3 regions of the Citrobacter sp. Igbk 17 genome follow, and region 2 is predicted to be linked to each of the others. Evidence: predicted binding sites of a transcription regulator. Region 2 holds the regulator's gene; each other region holds the start of a gene.
What was found. The regulator PurR, encoded in region 2, represses purine synthesis genes. The targets are predictions, from matches to a motif close to CANGCAAACGTTTGCNTG.

Region 1: the regulator PurR is predicted to act here: its motif matches at 5,654-5,671, upstream of purT (formate-dependent phosphoribosylglycinamide formyltransferase).
Region 3: the regulator PurR is predicted to act here: its motif matches at 4,831-4,848, upstream of raiA (ribosome-associated translation inhibitor RaiA).

Annotation. Positions count from the first base shown of each region.
Region 1 is NZ_JANEWI010000024.1:24,758-31,985, forward strand. Features, by position in the region: gene yobA (CopC domain-containing protein YobA) at 1-89, opposite strand, end outside; gene NNO08_RS14850 (DNA polymerase III subunit theta) at 232-462, shown strand; gene NNO08_RS14855 (carbon-nitrogen hydrolase family protein) at 569-1,225, shown strand; gene exoX (exodeoxyribonuclease X) at 1,249-1,911, shown strand; gene ptrB (oligopeptidase B) at 1,893-3,968, opposite strand; gene NNO08_RS14870 (tellurite resistance TerB family protein) at 4,055-4,714, opposite strand; gene yebF (protein YebF) at 4,806-5,162, opposite strand; gene yebG (DNA damage-inducible protein YebG) at 5,283-5,573, opposite strand; gene purT (formate-dependent phosphoribosylglycinamide formyltransferase) at 5,706-6,884, shown strand; gene kdgA (bifunctional 4-hydroxy-2-oxoglutarate aldolase/2-dehydro-3-deoxy-phosphogluconate aldolase) at 6,987-7,228, opposite strand, start outside.
Region 2 is NZ_JANEWI010000008.1:52,388-59,615, forward strand. Features, by position in the region: gene punC (purine nucleoside transporter PunC) at 1-588, opposite strand, end outside; gene punR (DNA-binding transcriptional activator PunR) at 700-1,632, shown strand; gene purR (HTH-type transcriptional repressor PurR) at 1,629-2,654, opposite strand; gene cydH (cytochrome bd-I accessory subunit CydH) at 2,952-3,041, shown strand; gene NNO08_RS06940 (MFS transporter) at 3,219-4,388, shown strand; gene sodB (superoxide dismutase [Fe]) at 4,429-5,010, opposite strand; gene NNO08_RS06950 (C40 family peptidase) at 5,138-5,968, opposite strand; gene grxD (monothiol glutaredoxin 4) at 6,303-6,650, shown strand; gene rnt (ribonuclease T) at 6,702-7,228, opposite strand, start outside.
Region 3 is NZ_JANEWI010000021.1:3,390-10,617, reverse strand. Features, by position in the region: gene NNO08_RS13650 (DUF2799 domain-containing protein) at 100-474, opposite strand; gene aroF (3-deoxy-7-phosphoheptulonate synthase AroF) at 689-1,759, shown strand; gene tyrA (bifunctional chorismate mutase/prephenate dehydrogenase) at 1,769-2,890, shown strand; gene pheA (bifunctional chorismate mutase/prephenate dehydratase) at 2,984-4,144, opposite strand; Phe leader region at 4,166-4,291, opposite strand; gene pheL (pheA operon leader peptide PheL) at 4,243-4,290, opposite strand; gene raiA (ribosome-associated translation inhibitor RaiA) at 4,394-4,732, opposite strand; gene bamD (outer membrane protein assembly factor BamD) at 5,002-5,739, opposite strand; gene rluD (23S rRNA pseudouridine(1911/1915/1917) synthase RluD) at 5,871-6,851, shown strand; gene yfiH (purine nucleoside phosphorylase YfiH) at 6,848-7,228, shown strand, end outside.

The sequences.
Region 1 (7,228 bases), on a different contig from region 2:
AGATGCGCATGCGCCAGGGCTGCGGGTGTCGCCAGAATTCCGGCAAGAGCGATGAGAGCATAGCGAAGTGAAGATGCAGATGAAGCCATATCAACTATTCCTTTTTGTTATGTCTAATCTGTAGAGAATAACCTTCTACAATGATCGAGTCGAGAATCATCATTTCAGGCTTGCCATTAATGCGCACTCTTAGTAACTTTTGCGCGCCAATGGAGAGATAAGGAGAAACGTATGAATATTAATCTGGCCAAACTTGAGCAAGCAGAAATGGACAAGGTTAACGTCGATCTAGCTGCGGCAGGCGTCGCATTTAAAGAGCGCTACAACATGCCTGTCGTTGCTGAAGTTGTCGAGCGTGAACAGCCTGCACATTTACGCGACTGGTTCCGTGAACGCCTGATCGCGCACCGTTTAGCTTCCGTTTCCCTCTCACGTTTACCTTACGAGCCTAAAGTAAAATAAACCTTATATTAAGTTACGATTCCTTACATGATGCCTGCTACAGTATAAGCACATTCTTAATCTATTATTTAAGGATGGTTGTAGACACTATGAAAAGGAAATCATTATGTCACACTGGAAAATTGCTGCAGCGCAGTACGAACCACTTCAAAGATCATTAAGCGAACACGTCGCCCATCATTTGCAGTTCATTCATGAAGCGGCTAAATGCCAATGCGAATTGTTGGTTTTTCCATCATTGTCCCTGTTGGGATGTGTGGACGAAGACGACGCTCTCCCAGCCCCGCCCGATGAAGAGTTATTGCAACCCCTCGCCCACGCCGCGGCCACGTATCGTATGACCATCATTGCCGGGTTGTCGGTAGAGCATCACGATCGATTTGTGAAGGGAATAGCGCTTTTCTCTCCCTGGATGAGCTCGCCGTTAATGTTTCATCAAAGCCATGGCGCCTGTATCGCCAGGCAACGAAATGCCATCAGCGTGGTCGACAGCCAGCCGGAAGGTATTGATATCGACCCGACATTTTCGCTATTCACAACCTGTCAGTCCGTCAGCGAACCAGAACTGCTCTCTTCCGCTTCGCGCCTGCAAAGTTTTTCGCATAAATTCGCCATTGCGGTACTGATGGCCAATGCCCGTGGCAGCAGCGCATTGTGGGATGAACGTGGTCGGTTAATTGTACGCGCCGACAGCGGTTCATTACTGTTAACCGGTCAACGCACGCCACGGGGTTGGCAAGGTGATATCATTCCATTACGCTAGTCGTTTTTGGTCTGGAGCCCGGCATGTTGCGCATAATAGATACAGAAACCTGTGGTCTGCAGGGAGGCATTGTTGAGATTGCATCTGTCGATGTCGTTGACGGAACGATCGTTAATCCCATGAGCCATCTGGTGCGCCCTGACCGTCCCATCAGTCCACAAGCCATGGCTATCCATCACATCACTGAAGCGATGGTAGCGGATAAACCGTGGATTGAAGATGTCATCCCGCACTATTACGGCAGCGAGTGGTACGTGGCGCATAACGCCAGTTTTGATCGGCGTGTGCTGCCCGAAATGCCGGGGGAATGGATTTGCACCATGAAGCTTTCCCGTCGCCTGTGGCCGGGGATCAAATACAGCAATATGGCGCTCTATAAATCCCGCAAGCTGAGCGTCCAGACACCGTCTGGTCTACACCACCACCGCGCGCTTTATGACTGCTACATCACGGCGGCACTGCTGATCGACATTATGCAGACGTCCGGCTGGACCCCGGAGCAAATGGCCGATGTCACCGGTCGTCCTGCGTTGCTAACCACATTTACCTTCGGGAAATACCGCGGGAAACCGGTATCTGAAGTCGCTGAACGCGATCCGGGCTATTTGCGCTGGCTGTTTAATAACCTTGACAATATGAGCCCGGAATTGCGCCTAACGCTGAAACACTATCTGGATAACGCCTGAGTTGCCGCCTGATCAGGCAGTGTTCCCTGCGCGAGACCAATTAAAAAAGCGAACTCGAGGGCCACACCTTCATAGGATTTATAACGTCCGGATTTACCGCCATGCCCGGAGTCCATGTCCGTACACAATAGCAACAGATGATCGTCTGTTTTCATTTCACGCAGTTTCGCCACCCACTTCGCCGGTTCCCAGTATTGCACCTGGGAATCGTGTAACCCTGTGGTAACCAACAGATGCGGATAATCCTGTGCGGTGACATTATCGTATGGGCTGTAGCTTTTCATGTAGGTGTAATATTCTTTGTCCTGCGGATTACCCCACTCTTCAAACTCACCGGTTGTCAGCGGAATTGACTCATCCAGCATGGTGGTCACCACATCGACAAACGGCACCTGGGCAATAACACCGTGAAAAAGTGTCGGACGCTCGTTGATGGCAACACCCATCAGCATCCCCCCGGCGCTTCCTCCCATCCCATAACACAATGAAGGTGATCCATAACCCAGTTTGAGCAGTGCATCACAGACGTCAAGATAGTCATTGAAGGTATTTTTCTTGCGCAGAAATTTACCATCTTCATACCATTGCTGCCCCAATTCACCACCGCCACGCACGTGGGCGATCGCGTACACAAAGCCACGATCCAATAAGCTTAAGCGGCTGCTGCTGAAATCAGCGTCCATGCTTGCGCCATATGAACCATAGCCGTACACCAATAATGGATTTTTCCCTTTACGGAAATGCTGCTTGTGGTAGACCAGCGAGACAGGTACCTCTGTACCATCGCGCGCGGTTATCCACACGTGTTCACTGCGGTAATTTGCAGCGTCGAAACCGGGGACAGTGGTCTGCTTAAGTACACGACGCTCGCCAGTATCCATATCCAGCTCGAACAGTGTGTCCGGCGTAGTCATGGAAGAATAGCCATAGCGCAGGCGCGATGTCTCCGGCTCGGGATTATAAGCCAGCCAGGTCACATAGGCGGGATCGTCAAAGGCAATCCCTATTACTTCGCGCGTTTTGCGATTGATCTGCCGCAGGCTGGTTAAACCCTGTTGCCGTTCTTCCACCACCAGCCAGTCGGTGAACAGCGTAAAGCCCTCCAGCATGACACTGTCACGCGCAGGGATTAGCGTCTCCCAGGCGTGTTCGTCTCGTACTCGGGTACGGTACAGACCGAAGTTTTTACCCTGACGGTTTGAGCGCAGATAAAACGCGTGCTGATAATGATCGAGACTGTATTCATGGTCTTTCCGACGCGTCAAAAAGACCAGTGGCTCGGCATCAGCCAGTTCTGCATCAATGAGCAAAACCTCGCTGGTGGTTGCACTCGCAATATGAATAACAACATAGTGCTGCGAGGTGGTTTTATGCAGACTGACATAAAACATATCATCAGCCTCTTCATACACCAGCTCATCATCAGTGGATGGTGAACCGACAGTATGCCGCCAGACCTGATACGGCAGCAATGTGGTTTCATGCTTGCGGACATAATAGAAAGTCTGCGAGTCGTTGGCCCAGACTAATTCCGGCTCGACGTTTTCAAGTACCTCCGGGTACCAGTTACCCGTTTGTAAGTTGCGAAAGCGCACGCCATATTGCCGGCGGGAAAGGTAATCCTCCGCCAGCGCCATAATGGTATTATCCGGTGATATTGCCAGACCACCTAATGTATAGAATTCGCTATGGGCTGCGCGCTGGTTTCCATCCAGCAAGGTATCCCATTCATCCCACTCTTCACTGAGAGCAGACTGGCGCTGATAAATGGCATATTCACACCCCGGCTCAAAGATATGGCGGTAGCGGTACCCATTTTTCACATACGGTGCGGACACATCCTGAGGGGGAATACGGTCGATAATCTCTTTCAGAACACGATCCTGCAAAGCTTGCTGCGAAGCCATCACCTGGCGGCCATACGCATTTTCTTGTTGCAGGTAATTCAATACTTCTGGCTGTGAGCGGGTGTCATCTCGCAGCCAGTAATAATTATCAACACGAGTATCGCCATGCTGCGTCATGGCGTGGGGGATACGAGGAGCTTTAGGTAGCATGTCATTGTTCTTTTGCTTAAACATTCTATAAGGGTGGCAAAAGTCAGCAATGATGCAAGCGAAACATGCTCCTGCGCAGTAACTATTTAACCCGGCAGAGCCTGTTTTTGTTGCTTAAGATCCTGCTCAATCCCTTCGCGAACATCCTGCGGGATCTTCAACGCATCACCCAACGCATTCAGATAACTGCGCTCCATAAAGTGGTCGATATCAATTGCCGCACAGCTCAGGAAGTAAATTTCCAGTGCCTCTTCTTCATTACGGACCCCCTGAGCCAGACGCTGCGGGTCGAGTGGTTGTTCAATCGCACGCTCAATCAGAACACGCCCCTGCTCTTCGACACCTGCTTCACGGAGTTGATGTTCAATGGCCGCACGCTCTTTAGCATCGATATGCCCATCGCTTTTCGCCGCAAAAACCAGCGCCAGGATCAGACGCTCAGTTCGCTCATCCAGCGGTGAGCTCTGTGCACCAAATTGTGGTTCCCCCTGATGCGCCGCACGAACCTTATCTTTGTACTTGTTCCATAACACCGTGCCGGCCACTGCGCCCCCACCGACCAGCAGCGCACTGGTTCCGTATTTACTGAGTAATTTACGTGAGGATTTGTTAGCAACCAGTAATCCTGCCAGACCGCCTAGCGCGCCAGGCACCAGCAGTTTGCTAAGCCCTTGTTCACCAGAAGATGTCGCAGATGATGCTTTTTGCCCAAGAAGAGATTGTAGTTGATTCAGCCAGTTAGCCATTTTGCCCCTCAAGTACAGACGAATAATCATCAAAGCGTACCCGAGGGGATGTCAGGAAGTGTTCAGGTCATCAAAAGATGTGCAAATTCAGCTACTGACGCACCTGATACTCTGCTGTGCCAGCTTTGCAATCAAGCTTTACCTGATATTGAATGTCGCTGCTTTTGCCGCGCACGGTCAGGGGGACTGTCCACTGCCCATCTTTACCGACAATATCCTGCGGATTGGCCCACGCTACCGGGTCAAGCTGACCAAGTTTCTTTTGATCGTCGGCCCAGCGCACAATGCGATTCTGCAGATAATCACGTTTTACGCTGGCCGCGATACCATCAGCATCCAGGCCTTCACAGTTTGGAAACTTAACTGACTTACTTTCCGTATTCGCCGCAAATACTGATACGCTGGCAGATAATAACAGCAGGCTCAACAGCGCTCTTTTTTTATACATTCTTTTCTCCTTATCTCCCCTTCGTCCTTCAGGCCGCAGACCCGCGGTGTGAAGGCTGTCAGAGATTGCACAATGATTCAGGGAAAAGCATGGTACAAAATATCAGGAGCGCAAGTCGCTTCAGGCCGCCTGGGTATCATCCTCAGCAGATGTGTCGCTGTCGACCACCTGTGGAGAAGGCAGCTTGCCGTTTTTCAGGATGGCGCTTAGCACCTCTTTTTGCTCAGCAAGCCACAGAGAAAGCGCTTCACGCTGCTCATCTTCCAGCGCTACCGGTGATTGTTCCAGCCATGTGTCGAGCAGATCGGCTGTATCGAGCATCTTGTCATACGCATCGGCTTCCTTTTTGCTGGTAAACGACATTTTTTCCTCACCTTCCCGAATGACTACGTATTTAACTTCAACCGCCATTTTTGCAGCCTCTTAAATTACCTGTATTTATATACAGCATATTCTTTTTCATCCCTGAAATCAACCTGGTAATAAAGACAGACGCAAACGTTTTCGTATATACTGCGCCTAGTTGAAACAGGGGATTAATTTATGACGTTATTAGGCACAGCACTGCGTCCTGCAGCAACGCGTGTGATGTTATTAGGTTCAGGTGAACTGGGTAAAGAAGTGGCGATTGAATGCCAACGCCTGGGTGTGGAAGTCATTGCCGTGGATCGTTACCCCGACGCACCAGCGATGCACGTTGCTCATCGTTCCTACGTCATCAACATGTTGGATGGCGATGCATTGCGCCAGGTAGTCGAACATGAAAAACCACATTTTATCGTGCCAGAAATTGAAGCCATCGCCACAGATATTCTGGTAAAACTGGAGCAGGAAGGCCTGAACGTAGTGCCTTGTGCACGTGCGACTCAACTGACCATGAACCGGGAAGGCATCCGTCGCCTCGCCGCCGACGAGTTATCTTTACCAACATCATCTTTCCGCTTCGCCGACAGTGAAATGCGTTTTCGCGAGGCCGTAGAAGAAATCGGTTATCCCTGCATCGTAAAACCGGTAATGAGTTCTTCTGGTAAAGGACAGAGCTTTATCCGCTCCGCCGAACAGCTAACCGAAGCCTGGAACTATGCCCAACAGGGTGGGCGGGCTGGCGCCGGGCGTGTTATCGTCGAAGGCGTGGTGAATTTCGATTTTGAAATCACACTGCTGACCGTCAGCGCCATTGACGGCGTACATTTTTGCGCACCGGTAGGTCATCGCCAGGAAGACGGCGACTATCGCGAATCCTGGCAGCCGCAGCAGATGAGCGAACTGGCGTTAGCCCGGGCGCAGGAGATTGCCCGGAAAGTGGTACTGGCATTGGGCGGCCACGGATTATTTGGTGTGGAGCTGTTTGTCTGCGGTGACGACGTCATTTTCAGCGAAGTCTCCCCTCGCCCGCACGACACGGGTATGGTGACGCTGATTTCTCAGGATCTGTCTGAGTTTGCCCTGCACGTGCGTGCATTCCTTGGTCTTCCCGTTGGCGCAATCCGCCAGTATGGTCCGTCAGCGTCAGCGGTGATCCTGCCGCAGCTAAGCAGTCAAAACGTTACCTTTGATAATGTGGATGCTGCCGTTGGCGCGGGTTTGCAGATACGTCTGTTTGGTAAACCCGAGATCGACGGTACGCGTCGTTTAGGTGTCGTGCTGGCAACGGCAGAAAGTGTTGAAGAGGCGGTTGAACGCGCGAAAAACGCGGCTGCACAGGTAAAAGTGGCAGGTTAAAACCGGACCCGTAGACCGGATGAGGCAGTAACCCCCCATCCGGCAAAGCCCGATATCGGCGCTAACGCCTATTATCGGGCCTTCGGTTTACACATTGATAGCTTACTGCTTCGCGCCTTCCACCGCTTCGCGAGCCAGTTTGGTAATACGATCGTAATCACCCGCTTCCAGCGCATCCGCCGGAACCAGCCAGGAACCGCCAATGCACAGCACGCTTTTCAGGGCCAGGTAATCACGGTAGTTCGCCGGGGAGATACCGCCAGTCGGGCAGAAACGAACCTGAGAGAATGGACCCGCGATTGCCTGCAGTGCTTTCGTACCGCCGTTCGCTTCAGCCGGGAAGA
Region 2 (7,228 bases):
GAACGTCAGTTTATCCTGGCTATCATCGCGTGCTTTTGCCGTTGGTTTTAAGCGCAGGGCCGGCAACATCAGGAGCAGGGTAATCGCAAAAAGGGTGGCAAAAATGGCCTGCCAGGAAAAATGTACCAGGATCCAACTGCCTAATAACGGTGCAAGTGCAGGAGACAATCCGACCAGCGGCATAATGGTGGCAAAGATGCGGTTTACTTTTTGTGAAGGATAATAATCGGTAACCAGCGCCTGCCAGATAACCGAAGCCGCACAGACACCAACGGCCTGAATAAAGCGCAGCACCAGTAAGCCGGTGGCGTTTTCTACCCACAACATACCCAGGCTGCCCAGCGCGAAGATGGATAAGCCCAGCATCAAAATCGGTTTACGACCATAGTGGTCGGAGAGTGGCCCCCACAAAAGTTGTGCAACGGCAAAACCCGCTAAGAACAAACTAAGGCTGGCACTCACGGCAGAAGCGGGTGTCTGTAAATCGGACTGAATAGCAGCAAAGGCGGGCAAATACATATCCGTTGCCAGAAAACCTAGCACGCTAAGACCTGCCAGCCAGACTAAAAACCCTTTTCCTGGTTGCATTATCGTTTCTCTTTTTAGCAATAGAACATTGCCGCTGAGTGTAGTGAGTGTAATTCTCGCTGTGAAACGCTAATATTTGCTTACTGATTTCAAATTTTTTGCAGGCAGAGCATGTGGTCGGAATATTCACTTGAGGTGGTTGATGCAGTGGCGCGTAACGGTAGCTTTAGTTCCGCTGCTCAGGAGTTGCACCGCGTACCTTCGGCGGTAAGCTACACGGTGCGCCAACTGGAAGAGTGGCTGGCTGTGCCTCTTTTTGAACGCCGTCATCGGGACGTGGAATTAACGCCTGCTGGCGCGTGGTTTTTAAAAGAAGGTCGGTCTGTTATCAAAAAAATGCAGATCACCCGTCAGCAATGTCAACAAATCGCCAATGGCTGGCGAGGACAGCTGGCGATTGCGGTAGATAATATTGTGCGTCCAGAACGGACCCGACAGATGATTGTGGATTTCTACCGCCATTTCGATGATGTGGAACTTCTGGTCTTTCAGGAGGTGTTTAATGGCGTCTGGGACGCGCTGTCGGATGGTCGCGTGGAGTTAGCTATCGGAGCAACGCAGGCCATTCCGGTAGGGGGACGCTATACGTTCCGGGATATGGGAATGCTGAGCTGGAGTTGCGTGGTAGCCAGTCATCATCCGTTGGCGGCGATGCCGGGACCGATCAGTGACGATACGTTGCGCAACTGGCCATCGCTGGTACGCGAAGACACCTCCCGCACACTGCCGAAACGTATTACATGGTTGCTGGACAACCAAAAACGCGTTGTGGTTCCTGACTGGGAATCCTCGGCCACCTGCTTGTCAGCCGGACTCTGTGTCGGGATGGTACCGACGCATTTTGCAAAACCGTGGATCGATAGCGGAAAATGGGTGGCGTTACAGCTGGAAAATCCGTTCCCGGATGCCGCTTGTTGCCTGACCTGGCAGCAGAACGATACGTCGCCTGCACTGAGCTGGTTACTGGACTACCTGGGGGATAGTGAGACGCTGAATAAAGAGTGGCTGCGGGAACCGGATGAGGCTCCCGCACAACTGACTTAACGACGATAATCGCGGAATGGACCGTCGGCAACGGAACGACGTTCTACCAGGCGTGGGTGCACCTCGATAGACTGCGATTCTTCACGTTTATTCACGATTCGGTCTAACAGCATGTTGAAGGCCGTTTCACCCAGTGAATCTTTTGGCTGATGGATGGTTGTCAGCGCAGGGGTGAAGTATCGGGCGTTGCGTACGTTGTCGTAACCGATAACTGAGATATCCTGCGGTACGCGCAGTCCCATCTCGTCTGCGGCACACAGCGCACCCATCGCCATAATATCGCCACCACAGAATACGGCGGTTGGGCGATGCGACTGGGAGAGGATTTGCTGCATAGCGCGGTAGCCGGATTCAGGTTCGAAATCACCCTGGACAATCCAGTTTTCGGGAACTTTAATCAGAGCCTCTTCCATCGCTTTCATGAAGCCAGCCAGGCGGCCTGCGCCGGTATTACGCTCCATGGGACCTGGGATCACGCCGATCTCACGATGACCGCGCTCAATCAGATACCGGCCTGCCATGTAACCACCTTCAAAAGCGTTATCAATGACGGTATCGGTAAAGTCGGCTTTTGCCTCGCCCCAGTCCATGACCACCATTGGAATATGGCGATACTCTTCGAGCATGGAAAGCAGTGATTCCGGGTACTCTGAACACATTACCAACAGGCCATCTACGCGCTTTTGCGCCATCATAGACAGGTAGGCCTGCTGTTTTTCAAGACTGTTCCAGGCGTTGCCCAGAATCAGTGTGTAGCCTTTCTGGAAACAATTCTTCTCAACAGCCTCGATAATTTCGGCGAAATAGGCAGCTTCACTGCTGGTTGCCAACAAACCGATCGATTTGGTGTGATTCACCTTCAGGCTACGTGCAACTGCGCTAGGGGAGTAGTGCAGTTCTTTAATCGCTGCCCAGACAGCGTTGCGCGTTTCTTCTGCGACAAAGCGCGTTTTGTTAATTACGTGTGATACGGTTGTAGTGGAAACGTTTGCTCGCTTCGCTACATCTTTAATAGTTGCCATTACATCTCACTCCAGACCATATCCTAAGCTCCTGAGAATACTCCAGGTAAACGTTTGCCTTCACACACCCTCAACGCAACGTCAGGGTTGCGGCACGCCGGGAAAACGACACGGAACGTCAGGAAGGGGTCAATGGCCGGTACGCTAATCAAGTAAGCGTGGAATTTTGTCTGATCTTAACGAAAAGGGGAAGAGTTAAAAGCAGTTATCAATATAAATCGTGAGAGATTTTTGCTTTCAAGTGTGTAAAAATGCGCAATATCACTTTTTGTGTGGGAATAAAAAGGAGAAAACTTGATGAGCACCGATCTGAAATTTTCGTTAGTGACGACCATAATTGTTCTGGGCCTGATTGTTGCGGGTGGCCTGACTGCAGCACTGCACTGATTTCCCCCGGGGGAGTTCACTCTCCCTCATCCTTTCTGCTTGTCTTTCCCTTCCTATTTTTTGCAAATAAGCAAAAGTCTTTTGCAGTTTTGTTAACTTTATTAATTTTGCGATCAATGTCATGCTTTTGACTCTTATGATGTGTCGTGCCAAGGCTCGACGTTACGGAGTCGATAGATGAAAATAAATTATCCTTTACTGACGCTGGCGATAGGTGCGTTTGGCATTGGAACGACCGAATTCTCTCCCATGGGATTGCTACCCGTCATTGCCAAAGGCGTGGATGTTTCCATTCCGGCCGCAGGGATGTTAATCAGCGCGTATGCGGTAGGCGTGATGGTTGGCGCACCGCTGATGACCTTACTGCTGTCCCATCGTGCGCGTCGCAATGCGCTTATCTTCCTGATGGCCATTTTTACATTGGGTAATGTGCTTTCGGCGATATCTCCGGATTACACGACGCTGATGCTGTCGCGCATTTTGACCAGTCTTAACCACGGGGCATTTTTTGGCCTCGGCTCGGTTGTGGCGGCAAGCGTTGTCCCCAAACATAAACAGGCCAGCGCCGTTGCGACTATGTTTATGGGGCTAACGATCGCGAATATTGGCGGTGTTCCCGCGGCAACCTGGCTTGGGGAAACCATCGGCTGGCGTATGTCCTTTATGGCGACGGCGGGACTAGGCATTATCGCGATGGTCAGTCTGTTCTTCTCGTTACCGAAAGGCGGGGCAGGTGAGCGCCCTGATGTGCGCAAAGAACTGGCTGTATTAATGCGTCCACAAGTGGTGTCAGCTTTACTGACGACCGTTCTGGGGGCCGGAGCGATGTTTACGCTTTATACCTACATCTCACCCGTGCTGCATAGCATTACTCATGCTACGCCGGCGTTTGTCACCGGTATGCTGGTGCTGATTGGCGTTGGGTTCTCTATCGGTAACTATCTGGGCGGTAAACTGGCTGACCGTTCGGTTAACGGTACGCTGAAAGGCTTTTTATTGCTGCTGATGGTTATTATGCTGGCGATACCTTTCCTTGCACGTAATGAGCTGGGTGCGGCCGTGAGTATGGTGGTGTGGGGCGCAGCAACGTTTGCGGTGGTTCCGCCGCTGCAGATGCGTGTGATGCGCGTTGCCAGTGAGGCACCTGGATTGTCATCGTCAGTGAATATTGGCGCGTTTAATCTGGGGAATGCCCTGGGAGCGGCCGCCGGTGGGGCGGTAATTTCCGGAGGGTTGGGCTACAGTTTCGTCCCGGTAATGGGGGCGATTGTGGCGGGACTTGCGCTACTGCTGGTCTTTGTCTCGGCAAGAAAGCAAGCGGAAGAAGTCTGCAACGCAACGAATTAAAAACAAAAACGCAGAAGGGAACCCCTTCTGCGTTGTCATTTTATGCTGCGAAGTTTTTCGCAACAAATTCCCAGTTCACCAGTGCCCAGAAGTGTTCCAGGTAGCCAGGACGGGCATTACGATAATCGATGTAGTAAGCATGTTCCCACACGTCAACGGTCATCAGAGGCGTCGCGTCAGTCGTCAGCGGTGTACCTGCGTTGGAGGTGGATACGATAGCCAGTTTGCCATCCGTTCCTTTTACCAGCCAGGTCCAGCCAGAACCGAAATTCTTGATAGCGGCATCGGTGAATTGTGCTTTGAAGTCTGCAAAGCTGCCAAAGGAGGCGGCAATCGCTTCGGCCAGTTTACCGGTCGGCTCGCCGCCTGCGTTTGGTGCCAGGCAGTTCCAGTAGAACGTGTGGTTCCATACCTGTGCTGCGTTATTGAATACACCACCTTCAGAGCTACGTACGATCTCTTCCAGTGATTTACCTTCAAACGCGGTGCCTTTAATCAGGTTATTCAGATTGGTCACGTAGGTTTGATGGTGTTTGCCATAGTGGTATTCCAGCGTTTCGGCAGAAATGTGCGGTGCTAGAGCATCTTTGGCATACGGTAATGCAGGTAATTCGAACGACATTGCTTCTCTCCTTATTATTTATAGTGAGTACACACAATAGCCTCATTGTGAGTAAGGATAGGGTAGCAAATTGAAAGGTTATGCAAAAGAAGAACTTACCCTACAGCATATTCTGTAGGGTAAGTTTTTAGCGAATTGTTTTCGGCGTCATCACACGGCGAGCGCCCACGTAGTGGCGTTGCCAGTAATCTTCGCTCAGAGAGGTTATTTGAATTTCCTGACCGCTGCGTGGAGACTGGATAAATTTACCATTGCCAACATAGACGCCAACGTGGTCGGCGGTACCGCGACCTTGCGTGCGGAAGAAGACCAGATCACCGTTTTTCAGTTCACCACGTTCAATCGGCGCAGCGTCGCGCAGGTGATACATTTCATTGGCGGTACGCGGGATGCGGAACTTCACCAGATCTTTGTATGCGTAATAAACCAGCCCGCTGCAATCAAAACCGGTTCTGGGTGATGTGCCACCCCAACGGTAAGGTTTACCGATTTGGTTCATCAGGGTAGACATAGCGGTTTTGGTTGCTTTCTGTACTTTTACTTTATGTACATCCGCAACGGCTGTTGGTGCAGTCGTCTTCACTTTTACACAACGTGGCTTATGACCTTTGCGCGGGGTACATTTTTCAGTCCAGGTGACGGCAGGGGTTTGTATTGCCGCTGTTTTACTGCGACGGTTTGCTGTTTTCGTCGATTTTGCCGGAGTTGCTGTGCGTTTTTTGGAAGAGGAAGCCGTTTTCGTACTGGTTTTACTGGTGTTTTTTGTCGCCGTTTTCTTGTTGGTTTTTGTTGCTTTCTGGCTGGTTGTTGCGCTTTTCTTTTTATCTACCGTCTTGACGGTGTGGGAAGCGGTAGGTGTCGTCCTGGCCTGCTTGGAAGCATGAGCCATAGGCGTAAAAGGCAGTGTGGTAAAAAGTAAAGCACAGAGCGTGATCGAGATTCGGTTTATCCGCGCCACTGAGCAGTCCTCTGGTAAGGCAGGTCTATCGTGCCTGCGTGTGATTTTCAAAACTTGACGATTCTAATCTATAGAAAGAGGGAAAGTTAATAGCTTTTTTCGTTTAAAACTACGTTTCGTAACCGACCGCAAAAAAAAACAGCAATTCAAGGCGTAATTGGTGAACAGATAATCAAATCCCCATGCTTTACGCGGATAAGTGAGATTGTGAATGCAACTTTTAACGACAGGCGATAAAATAATATCGCGTAATGAAAATGTTATTTTCCGTTACCTGCCTGACCCGCTACAATGTCAGACTACTGCCGTAAAAGAAGTTTAAGGAAGCAAGATAATGAGCACCACTATCGAAAAAATCCAGCGCCAGATCGCTGAAAACCCGATTCTCCTGTACATGAAAGGTTCCCCAAAACTGCCAAGCTGCGGTTTCTCTGCTCAGGCTGTGCAGGCGTTGTCCGCCTGTGGCGAACGTTTTGCTTATGTTGATATTCTGCAGAACCCGGATATTCGCGCCGAGCTGCCGAAATATGCCAACTGGCCGACTTTCCCACAGCTGTGGGTTGATGGTGAACTGGTAGGCGGCTGTGACATTTTAATTGAAATGTACCAGCGCGGTGAGTTGCAGCAGTTGATTAAAGAAACTGCAGCGAAATACAAAACCGAAGAGCCGGACGCTGAGTAACCAGCAAAAATAAAAAAGCGACCTCAGCAGGTCGCTTTTTTTATGCCGCCGTTACGCCTCTTCGGGCACTGGCAGAGGCCAGCCGCCGAGACGTTTCCAGCGGTTAACAATTTCGCAGAACAGAACGGCTGTCCGTTCGGTGTCATACAGCGCCGAGTGCGCCTGAGTCCCATCAAACTCCATTCCTGCAGCCAGACAGGCTTTTGACAGTACGGTTTGCCCCAACGACAGGCCGCTTAATGCTGCCGTATCAAAGGTGACGAAGGGGTGAAACGGATTACGTTTCAGAGAGGCACGTTCTGCCGCTGCCATCATAAAACTGTGATCAAATGTCGCATTGTGCGCCACCATGATAGCCCGATTACAGCCGCTATCTTTGATACCTTTACGTACCATTTTAAAGATGGCATGCAGCGCGTCGTACTCGCTGACGGCGCCACGCAACGGGTTGCTGGGGTCGATGCCGTTAAATGCCAGCGCTTCGGGTTGTAAATTCGCCCCTTCAAACGGTTCAACGTGGAAATGTAACGTCATGTCCGGCATCAGCCAGCCCTGTTCATCCATTTTCAGTGTGATGG
Region 3 (7,228 bases), on a different contig from region 2:
ACAAAATAACATTATTTTCCCAGGGCGTCATTATTCCTGGAATGAGTGTATTGAGTATTTAAGCTAAATCTCATTAATTTATAAAATTTAAGCTCTTGTTTAATTTAACCTTGTTGAGGCCGCACCTTCATTTGCTCCTTTTTGCCATGCGTCATGTAACTGGCTGACATTGTCTACCGTGTCGCAACTGGCAGGGAAGGTTTTTCCGGTCAATCCTCTTGCGTAAACAAAGTCCTGCTGACAGGTTTTCCTTTGTCCTTCGGCGTACCCTTTAAGATATTGGGCGCGATCGACCTCTGGGTCATTGTAGTTGTCGGCAAGTGTCTCGTTATCTTTAACGACATAGCCTGAAATGGCATCTTGTATCCCGGCATCAAACCAGTCGGTACCTGTCCAGGTGGGGGAGAAAGTATAGGGATCTATCTGACATCCGCTGAGAAATAATACAAATAAGGTACAGATGAGTTGCTTCATTGCCTGTTCTCCCCGTTTTTTTAAAGCATAGCGGATTCATATATAGAAGTGTGTAAATTTAAATGTACGTTGTCTTGCGGTGTTTTTGCTGAAAAATTGCTTGGTGTAAATAAAAATTTACGGAATGTGGATTGAAATCTTTACCTGTTGTGTTATCGTGATTACCTCCTCGCTGAGGAAAACTATCGCAAACGAGCTAAACAGGATCACCATCATGCAAAAAGACGCGCTGAACAACGTACACATTACCGACGAACAGGTTCTGATGACCCCAGAGCAGCTTAAAGCGGAATTTCCGCTGAGCCTCGCACAGGAGGCGCAAATCGCTCAGTCGCGTAAAACCATTTCAGACATTATCTCTGGCCGCGACCCGCGACTGCTGGTGGTGTGTGGTCCATGCTCGATTCACGATCCTGAAGCGGCTATTGAGTACGCTCGTCGATTTAAAGCCCTTGCCGCAGAGGTCAGCGATAGCCTCTACCTGGTGATGCGCGTCTATTTTGAAAAGCCCCGTACCACCGTCGGCTGGAAAGGGTTGATTAACGATCCTCATATGGATGGCTCTTTTGATGTTGAAGCGGGTCTGAAAATTGCGCGTCAATTGCTGCTTGAATTGGTGAATATGGGGCTACCGCTGGCAACAGAAGCGTTAGATCCAAACAGCCCGCAATACCTGGGCGATCTGTTTAGCTGGTCAGCTATCGGTGCACGTACCACTGAATCACAGACGCATCGTGAAATGGCTTCTGGTCTTTCCATGCCGGTTGGTTTTAAGAATGGTACGGATGGGAGCCTGGCGACGGCAATTAATGCTATGCGCGCCGCAGCACAATCACACCGCTTTGTGGGTATTAACCAGGCGGGGCAGGTTGCACTGCTGCAAACGCAGGGTAACCCAGATGGTCACGTGATCCTGCGCGGTGGTAAAGCGCCGAACTACAGCCCGGCTGATGTCGCCCAGTGCGAAAAAGAGATGGAGCAGGCAGGACTACGACCTTCTCTGATGGTAGATTGCAGTCATGGTAATTCCAATAAAGATTACCGTCGCCAGCCAGCCGTGGCTGAATCTGTGATTGCCCAAATCAAAGATGGCAATCGCTCGATCATCGGCTTGATGATTGAAAGTAATATTCACGAAGGCAACCAGTCCTCCGAACAGCCACGCAGCGAAATGAAATACGGTGTCTCCGTAACTGATGCCTGCATTAGCTGGGAAATGACGGATGCGCTACTGCGTGAAATTAGTCAAGATTTAAACGGCCAGCTGACGGCGCGTGTAGCATAAGAGGTTGGTATGGTTGCTGAATTGACCGCATTGCGCGATCAAATTGATGAAGTTGATAAGGCATTGCTGGATTTACTGGCACGCCGTCTGGACCTGGTTGCCGAAGTCGGTGAAGTCAAAAGCCGCTTTGGGTTGCCGATCTACGTACCAGAGCGGGAAGCTACAATGCTGGCTTCCCGCCGCGCAGAAGCTGAAGCGCTGGGGGTGCCGCCAGATCTGATCGAAGATGTATTGCGTCGGGTTATGCGCGAGTCTTATTCCAGTGAGAATGACAAAGGCTTTAAGACGCTTTGCCCTTCTTTGCGTCCGGTGGTGATCGTCGGTGGTGGCGGGCAGATGGGGCGGCTGTTCGAGAAGATGCTGACGCTGTCTGGCTATCAGGTGCGGATACTGGAACAGCAGGACTGGGAGCGCGCCACTGAGATCGTCGCCGATGCAGGCATGGTGATCGTCAGTGTGCCGATCCACGTTACCGAACAGGTAATCGCGAAATTACCGCGCCTGCCGTCTGATTGTATTCTGGTCGATCTGGCCTCGGTGAAAAATGGCCCTCTGCAGGCGATGCTGGCGGCACACGACGGTCCGGTTGTGGGGTTACACCCGATGTTTGGTCCGGACAGCGGCAGCCTGGCAAAACAGGTCGTGGTTTGGTGTGATGGGCGGCAGCCGGAAGCCTATCAGTGGTTCCTTGAGCAGATTCAGGTTTGGGGCGCGAGACTGCATCGGATTAGCGCCGTTGAGCACGACCAGAATATGGCGTTTATTCAAGCGCTACGTCACTTTGCGACATTTGCTTACGGGCTGCATTTAGCGGAGGAGAATGTGCAACTGGAGCAATTGCTGGCCCTTTCTTCACCTATTTACCGTCTTGAACTGGCAATGGTTGGTCGTCTGTTTGCCCAGGACCCTCAGCTCTATGCCGATATTATTATGTCGTCAGAGAGTAATCTTGCGCTCATCAAACGTTATTACCAACGTTTTGGCGAAGCGATTGGTTTGCTGGAGCAGGGGGATAAGCAGGCTTTTATCGACAGTTTCCGTAAGGTGGAACACTGGTTTGGCGACTATGCGCAGCGCTTCCAGAGTGAAAGTCGCACCTTGTTGCGCCAGGCCAACGATAGCCGTCAATAAGCAAGATGCCTGATGGCGGCTTCGCCTTCTCGGCCTACAAAAATCGCCTGAATTGTAGGCCGGATAAGCGCAGCACCATCCGGCATTGTCACGTTAGCTCGGGTCGACCGGCACCACGTTTTCACTCGGATAACATCCCAATACTTTCATCGAACGCGTAATCTCCCCCAACTCCTTCAGGGCTTTTTGCATCTGGGATGATTCCAGGTTGGCCTGGATATCGAGATAAAACATCTCTTCCCACGGATTGCCGTGAATCGGGCGGGATTCCAGCTTGGTCATAATCAGATTATGGTTACGCAGTACCAGCAGCGCTTCAACCAGCGCACCTGCCTGTTGTCCTGTCGCCATCAGCAACGTTGTTTTCGCTGGAACCTGGTCAGAAACATTGATTGCTTTACGTGCCAGAACCACGAAGCGGGTAATGTTTTGCGTCTGATTAGCTTCAATATGCTCAAGTACCTGCAGACCATGCAATACACCACCGGCTTCGCTCCCCAGGGCTGCTACGCGTGGTGAGTTAGCCTGGGCGACCTTTTCCATCGCAGCTGAAGTGCTTTCAGTGTATTCAATCTTCCAGTGCGGGTAGCGGTTCAGGAACTTGCTGCATTGTTGGAACGGTTGCGGGTGGCTGTATACCGTGTCGATGCTCTCCAGATCGGTTGTTCCCGACACCAGTACGCAATGGTCGATAGTAATCGTCATCTCTCCGACGATAGAGAGGCTGGTGTGCTGCAGAAGATCGTAAACGTCATTAATCGCACCGGAACTGGTGTTTTCAATAGGCACTACCGCGTAGTCTGCCTGTCCGGTTTCAACCTGATTAAAGATATCGGCAAATTTCGCGCAGCCGCTTTCAATAAACTGCTCAAAATGACGTGCGGCGTACTGACGTGCTGCAAGGTGTGAGTAAGACCCTTTTGGTCCCAGGAAGGCAACACGAGCGGAATGCGGGTTGATCTTGTTCAGATGCTGCTGAAGGAGCGCCTGCTGGGTCAGGACGGAGTCTTCGATAATAAGCTGGAACAAGCGCGTGATGTAGTGGGCATCGAGGTGATGTGCTTTACCAAGCTGAATTAAACGGTCCAGTAGGTCGCGTTCCCGATCAATATCGCGTACCGGGCGATGAGACAGCAACTTGGCTTTACCGACTTCTACCGCCAGACCACGTCGTTCTGCCAGCAGGGCCAGTAATTTTTCATCCAGCGAGCTGATCTTTTCTCGCAGCGCCAGTAATGGGTTTTCCGATGTCATAGTGTTGCCTTTCTTGTTATCAATAAAAAAGCCCCCCGTTGTGGGAGGCCTTATTGTTCGTCTTCGCATTCTTTATCACACGACGAAACGCCTCCCATTCAGGGGAAGGTAAAAAAGAATGCGAAGAAGAACGGGACAAGTTTCATGTAATTTTCCTTTGGCTACATCAGTAAAGTACCCGTACTGTTTTCACCCTGTCAACAAAAAACGCGCCCGAAGGCGCGTTGGCGATACACTCAATGTAAGGGACTACTCTTCTTCTGCTTCGACGAAGTTGGCGTCTTTTACTGAAGTTGTTGCACGACGGGCTTCGCCTTTGTGCTGCACTTTATTGAGCTGCCGTTCCAGCTTGTTGATCAAATCGTTAATGGCGGTGTACATATCCTCGTGTTTTGCGCTGGCGACCAGATGTCCATTCGGGGTGTTGATGGTGGCATCAGCAATGAAACCCTGTGGCTCCTTAGACAGAATGATATGTGGATTAATCAGATGAGTTTGCCATTTATCCAGTTTGGAGAGACGGTCTGCGACATGCTGGCGAATTGCCGGAGTAATTTCCATTTGTTTACTGGTAATGTTCATTGTCATAAATTTTACCTCTTGTCTTTCCCGTCTTGGTGATTCCAGCATACCGTTCCTAATGTCAAAATGTGTGATCTAAATCACATTATTTTGTCGCTTTTTGTCAAGAAAACCTTTTTGTGAGGCACCGCAGGAACAGGCGATTTTTTACTTGAGGAATACCTGAAAGCAGGCCATATTTGATAGGATGCGTCGCAGCTAAACCGCTTCAGTTGTGGCGTTAACGAATAAAAAAACGGCAGCCCAGTGGCTGCCGTTTTGCATTCTGAGGTCAATCAGGTGTTGCTGCTGTTAGCGGCAATGATTTTCGCTACTTTTTCTGCCTGGGCATTCATCTGCATTTGGCGATAAGCGTTTTCCATCAACGGCAGGGCATCACGCGTTGCCTGGGTATCCGGATAGTCGCGCAGCATACCTTCCACACGGTTCACGACTGCAACCCATGCGCCACGGGCGGTATAGTACTCAGCAACAGAGTATTCATACTTCGCCAGACGATCTTTCAGGAATACCAGACGCTTAGTGGCATCGGTTGTGTACTGGCTGTTCGGATAACCACGTACCAGTTTGGAAAAGTCATTAAACGCAGCTCGGGCATGCTGTGGATCGCGATCGCTACGATCGACGCCAAAGAATCCTTGCAGTGCGCTATCGTCCAGCGCCATATTGGTCAGGCCACGCATGTACATGACATAATCAATGTTAGGGTGAGTTGGGTTCAGACGAATAAAACGATCGATGGCAGCCTGAGCAAGTGGCAGATCGGCGTTTTTGTAGTAGGCGTAGATGAGATCTAATTGCACCTGCTGAGAATACGGTCCAAATGGATAACGGTTATCCAACGCTTCCAATTGCGTTATTGCCTGTTTCCAGTTACCGTCCTGCAGCTTTTGCTGAGCAGTCGCGTAGATTTCATTTGGCGGATTATCGGGCACCTCTTCCTTTGAACCAGAGCAACCCGCCAAAAACAGGCTCAACGTGGCTGCTGCCACCAGATATTTCATGCGCGTCATGACGTTTTGACTTTCCTCAAAATGTAATACGGGAGATTCTCTGTTCCTGCTCCCGGTTAAGACCAGCTACAATAGCACACTATATTAAACGGCAAAGCCGTAAAACCCAACGTTAAACGAAGAAGCAGTTTATGGCACAACGAGTAGAACTCACCGCAACAGTCTCCGAAAATCAGCTTGGTCAACGCTTAGATCAGGCTTTGGCCGAATTGTTCCCTGATTATTCGCGATCGCGCATAAAAGAATGGATCCTCGACCAGCGCGTACTGGTAAATGGCAATCTTTGCGATAAGCCGAAAGAAAAAGTGTTAGGTGGAGAGCGTGTCTCCATCAATGCTGAAATTGATGAAGAGATTCGTTTTGAAGCTCAGGATATCCCGCTGGATATCGTTTATGAAGATGACGACATTCTCGTCATCAACAAACCACGTGATCTGGTGGTTCATCCGGGCGCGGGCAATCCTGATGGTACGGTTTTGAATGCGTTGCTGCATTACTACCCGCCAATTGCGGATGTCCCACGAGCCGGTATTGTGCACCGTCTGGATAAAGACACAACCGGGCTTATGGTTGTGGCAAAAACTGTCCCGGCGCAAACACGCCTGGTCGAGTCATTGCAGCTGCGCGAAATCACTCGCGAGTATGAAGCTGTGGCGATTGGCCATATGACCGCGGGCGGTACGGTCGAAGAACCGATCAGCCGTCATCCCACCAAACGTACGCATATGTCAGTGCATCCAATGGGGAAACCTGCGGTAACGCACTATCGCATTATGGAGCATTTCCGTGTGCACACGCGTCTGCGGTTGCGTCTGGAAACCGGACGTACGCACCAGATCCGCGTGCACATGGCGCATATCACCCATCCGCTGGTAGGCGATCAGGTCTACGGTGGTCGTCCGCGCCCGCCGAAAGGCGCTTCTGACGAGTTTATCTCCGTGCTGCGTAAGTTTGACCGTCAGGCGCTGCACGCGACCATGTTGCGTTTGTATCATCCGATTTCCGGTATCGAGATGGAATGGCATGCGCCAATTCCGCAAGATATGGTGGAGCTTATCGAAGTGATGCGCGCTGATTTTGAAGAGCATAAGGATGATGTTGCCTGGTTATGAGTAAGCTAATTGTCCCGCAGTGGCCGATACCTCAGGGTGTCGCAGCCTGTAGTTCTACCCGCATTGGCGGCGTCAGTATGTCGCCTTATGATTCGCTGAACCTGGGTGCCCATTGTGGCGATAACCCGGAGCATGTGGAAGAGAACCGCAAGCGGCTGTTTGCTGCGGGCAATCTGCCTTCGAAACCCGTCTGGCTTGAACAGGTACACGGTAAAGATGTCCTGAAATTAAGCGGCGGGCCATACTTATCTAAACGTGCAGATGCGTCCTACAGCAATACGCCAGGCACCGTATGTGCAGTGATGACGGCGGACTGTCTGCCGGTGCTGTTTTGTAATCGTGCTGGAACAGAAGTGGCGGCGGCCCATGCGGGCTGG